Regions from separate parts of the Pseudomonas sp. Mb7 genome, predicted to be linked through region 1. Evidence: predicted binding sites of a transcription regulator. Region 1 holds the regulator's gene; the other holds the start of a gene.

Region 1 (2,201 bases):
ATCGGTGACAATCTCGATGTACTGGTGATCGACACTGCTGCGGGTATTGGTGACTCGGTAGTCAGTTTTGTTCGCGCCGCGCAAGAAGTGTTGCTGGTGGTCTGCGATGAGCCGACCTCGATCACTGACGCTTACGCGCTGATCAAACTGCTCAACCGCGATTACGGCATGAACCGCTTCCGCGTCCTCGCCAACATGGCGCAGAGCCCGCAGGAAGGGCGCAACCTGTTCGCCAAGTTGACCAAGGTCACGGATCGCTTTCTTGACGTGGCCCTACAATACGTCGGCGCCGTGCCTTACGACGAAAGCGTGCGTAAAGCGGTGCAGAAGCAGCGCGCGGTGTACGAAGCCTTTCCGCGTTCCAAGTGCGCGCTGGCGTTCAAGGCGATCGCGCAGAAGGTCGACACCTGGCCGCTGCCCGCCAACCCGCGTGGCCATCTTGAGTTTTTCGTCGAGCGCCTCGTGCAGCAAACGGCAGGGCCCGTGCTATGACCGCAAGCGGTATGAACTACTACAAGAAGTCGGCACGTGACGCGCAGTACGAGTTGATCGAGCGTTACGCGCCACTGGTCAAACGCATTGCCTACCACTTGCTGGCGCGCTTGCCGGCGAGTGTGCAGGTCGAAGACCTGATCCAGGCCGGGATGATCGGCCTGCTTGAAGTCTCGACCAAATACGACGCCAGCAAAGGCGCCAGTTTCGAAACGTACGCGGGCATACGAATCCGCGGTGCGATGCTCGACGAAGTGCGCAAAGGGGACTGGGCGCCACGCTCGGTTCACCGCAATACCCGTATGGTCAGCGACGCGATTCGCTCAATTGAAGCTAAAACCGGCCGTGATGCTAAAGATCACGAGGTTGCGGCCGAACTCCAATTGAGTCTCGACGATTACTACGGGATTTTGAATGACACCTTGGGCAGTCGCCTGTTCAGTTTCGACGACCTGTTGCAGGACGGCGAACACGAAGGGCTGCACGAGGATGGCGCGAGTGCTCATATGGAGCCGTCACGCGATCTGGAAGATGAACGTTTCCAGGCAGCGTTGGCGGACGCGATTGCCAATTTGCCGGAGCGTGAGCGACTGGTGTTGGCGCTGTACTACGACGAAGAGCTGAACCTCAAGGAGATCGGTGAAGTCCTTGGCGTCAGTGAATCGCGGGTCAGCCAGTTACACAGCCAGTGCGCGGCCCGTTTGCGGGGGCGTTTGGGGGAGTGGCGAGCGCGCTGAAGGCAGTGTGGGGACACTGCGAACGAGGCTGGTGCGGTGATGAACGGCACCGGTCTTGCTCTGTTGTGCTCCAGACAGTCTTCGAGTGCTGCGCCGATTGATTGAAGTGGCGCGTCCAGGTGCTGGGCGCGTTTAAGACTGCTTGGAGGTCGAATTGAACAAAGACATGAAAATCCTCATCGTTGATGACTTCTCAACGATGCGGCGGATCATCAAGAACCTGCTGCGTGATCTTGGGTTCACCAACACCGTCGAGGCTGACGATGGCGTGACTGCCATTCCAGTGCTCAACAGCGGAAGCATCGACTTTCTGGTAACGGACTGGAACATGCCGGGCATGACCGGTATCGACCTGCTGCGCCACGTGCGTGCCGATGAAAAACTCAAGCACCTGCCAGTGCTGATGGTGACTGCAGAAGCCAAGCGCGAGCAGATCATTGAAGCCGCTCAGGCCGGTGTAAACGGCTACGTAGTCAAACCTTTCACGGCTCAGGCGTTGAAAGACAAAATCGAGAAGATTTTCGAACGCATCGGCTGATGAACGCGCGGGGGAGCTATGGAGCATAACGAATCTTCACAGGGCGATTTCGAGTCGACCCTGAAAAAACACGCGGTCGAACTGGTCGAAAGCCTTGAAAAAGGCAGGTTCGGCGACGCTGTGCAACTGATCCATGAGCTCAATCAGACCCGTGACCGTGGCCTGTACCAGGAAGTCGGCAAGCTCACACGTGAACTGCACAGTGCGATCGTCAACTTCCAGATCGATCCGAACATGCCGCAGGCCGAGGAAGTGTCGCAAATCACCGACGCCACCGAACGCCTGGGCTATGTGGTCAAGCTGACAGAGGCCGCGGCCAACCGCACCATGGATCTGGTGGAAAGCGCCACGCCGGTGGTCAACAGTCTGGCTGATGAAGCGCAGACCTTGAGCGCCGATTGGGGTCGCTTCATGCGACGCGAGGTCGGGGCTGA
Region 2 (2,201 bases), 3.2 Mb from region 1:
GAAGGTCACCACTTCACAGTTATAAGTATCCTGCAGCCACTTGAGGATCACCGAAGTGTCCAGGCCGCCGGAATACGCCAGAACGACCTTGTTTACGTCCGCCATGCCATCACTCCACGGGGTTCTACGGAAAGCCGAGGAGTCTACCGCTCCAACGCGATAATTTACAGAGGCGCGACAGCTTAAGACGACAAAGCGACAGAATCTGTCGAGAGCGCGACGATGACCGGCGGGTCAGGAAGTCGCCGCAGTATTGGCTGGCGTGCTCGCTTGCGGTGCCGGAGCCGGAGCCGCGACCGGCGCCACGCGCGCCAGTTTGACATTGACCCGACGGTTCTTCGCGCGATTGGCCGCGTTGGTGTTCGGCACAATGGGATATTGCTCGCCATGGAAACGCACGGTGATCTGCGATTCCTGAATGCCGTTAGCCTTGAAGAAGTCGACCACCGCCAGCGCGCGGCGGCGCGACAGTTCACGGTTGGTCAGGCGATTACCGCTGTTGTCGGAATGGCCGTCGAGTTCGATGTGATTGACCGTCGGATCGGCCTTCATGAACTCAAGCATTACTTGCAGTTTGGCTTTGGCGGCAGCGTCGAGGTCAACGCCTTCACCGGGGAAACCGATCTGCGACTGCTTGATCTGGTCAAAATTCTGCGGCAGCAATTTCGCCACACATGTCTGGTAATCGTTGAAGGCCTTGCTGAACTTGACCGGCAACAGGCGTACTTCCGAGACACGGCCATCGCCAGACGCGCGACGCACGACCGGGCTGCGCCCGTCCAGCAGGCCGCTGATCAGCCCCCCGGCCTGGGACTGCGAACTGCTGAACAGCACGTTGCCGCTGCCGAGCCGCACAGAGCCCAGATTAATGTCACCACGGCCCGGCTGCCAAGGCGCAGCCGCTGCCAGCAACGTTGCAGAACCGCCGCCGAGCATGGCGTTGTAGGCGTTCAGACGGAATATCGCCTGCTCGCCGGCCTTGCGCACGAACTCACCTGAGCCGAAATCAGTGATCGGCTGGGTCAGACGACACTCGAACTTGTCGCCGGCGACCGTCCACTCAATGTTCTCCAGACGGGTCTGGTACGTGAGCGCCATCGCGGGAAGGCTGGCAAACACACTGAGCAAGGCTAAATAACGCTGGCGCACGGGAGGCTCCATTGGCTTCTGAAACACAAAGACCGATTCACACTATGTTTACGGCATACCTACGGGATATCGGAAGGTTCCGGCAAAACTTGATAGCGAGTGCCTGCAAGAGTCTTTTCCGGTAGCATTCGCCTCAGTTTGACCCGCCTGGAATCCCCTCATGTCCGACCGCCTGACCCTGCTGCGTCCCGACGACTGGCACATTCATCTTCGCGATGGTGCCGTGTTGACCAATACCGTTGCCGATGTTGCGCGCACTTTTGGCCGCGCCATCATCATGCCCAACCTGGTACCACCGGTGCGCAACGCCGCTGAAGCCGACAGCTATCGCCAGCGGATTCTCGCTGCCCGCCCGGCCGGCAGTCGCTTCGAACCGCTGATGGTGCTGTACCTCACCGACCGCACCCAGCCCGAAGAAATTCGTGAAGCCAAGGCCAGTGGTTTTGTGCACGCAGCCAAGCTGTACCCGGCCGGCGCGACCACCAACTCCGATTCCGGGGTAACCAGCATCGACAAGATCTTCCCGGCACTGGAAGCCATGGCCGAAGTCGGCATGCCGTTGCTGATCCACGGTGAAGTCACCCGTGGCGACGTCGATGTGTTCGACCGCGAAAAGATCTTCATCGACGAGCACATGCGCCGCGTGGTCGAGCGCTTCCCGACGCTGAAAGTGGTGTTCGAACACATCACCACCGGCGACGCCGTGCAGTTCGTCAACGAGGCCTCGGCCAACGTTGGCGCGACCATCACCGCGCATCACCTGCTGTACAACCGCAACCACATGCTGGTGGGCGGGATTCGGCCGCACTTCTATTGCCTGCCGATCCTCAAGCGCAATACGCACCAGGAAGCCCTGCTCGACGCCGCCACCAGTGGCAGCGCGAAGTTCTTCCTCGGCACCGACTCGGCGCCGCACGCACAGCACGCAAAGGAAGCCGCTTGCGGCTGTGCCGGTTGCTACACCGCGTACGCCGCGATCGAGATGTACGCCGAAGCCTTCGAACAGCGTAATGCGCTGGACAAACTCGAAGCCTTCGCCAGCCTCAACGGCC

What was found. Region 1 encodes FliA, which starts transcription of late flagellar genes. Its sites were predicted from a motif close to CTAAAGTTTNNNNNNNNNNNGCCGNTAA; they were not measured.
Region 2: the regulator FliA is predicted to act here: its motif matches at 1,216-1,243, upstream of ACOYXH_RS19405 (flagellar protein MotY).

What each region holds. Positions count from the first base shown of each region.
Region 1 is NZ_CP186501.1:995,360-997,560, forward strand. Features, by position in the region: gene fleN (flagellar synthesis regulator FleN) at 1-492, shown strand, start outside; gene fliA (RNA polymerase sigma factor FliA) at 489-1,229, shown strand; gene ACOYXH_RS04540 (chemotaxis response regulator CheY) at 1,396-1,767, shown strand; gene ACOYXH_RS04545 (protein phosphatase CheZ) at 1,786-2,201, shown strand, end outside.
Region 2 is NZ_CP186501.1:4,313,511-4,315,711, forward strand. Features, by position in the region: gene ACOYXH_RS19400 (argininosuccinate synthase) at 1-105, opposite strand, end outside; gene ACOYXH_RS19405 (flagellar protein MotY) at 235-1,149, opposite strand; gene pyrC (dihydroorotase) at 1,310-2,201, shown strand, end outside.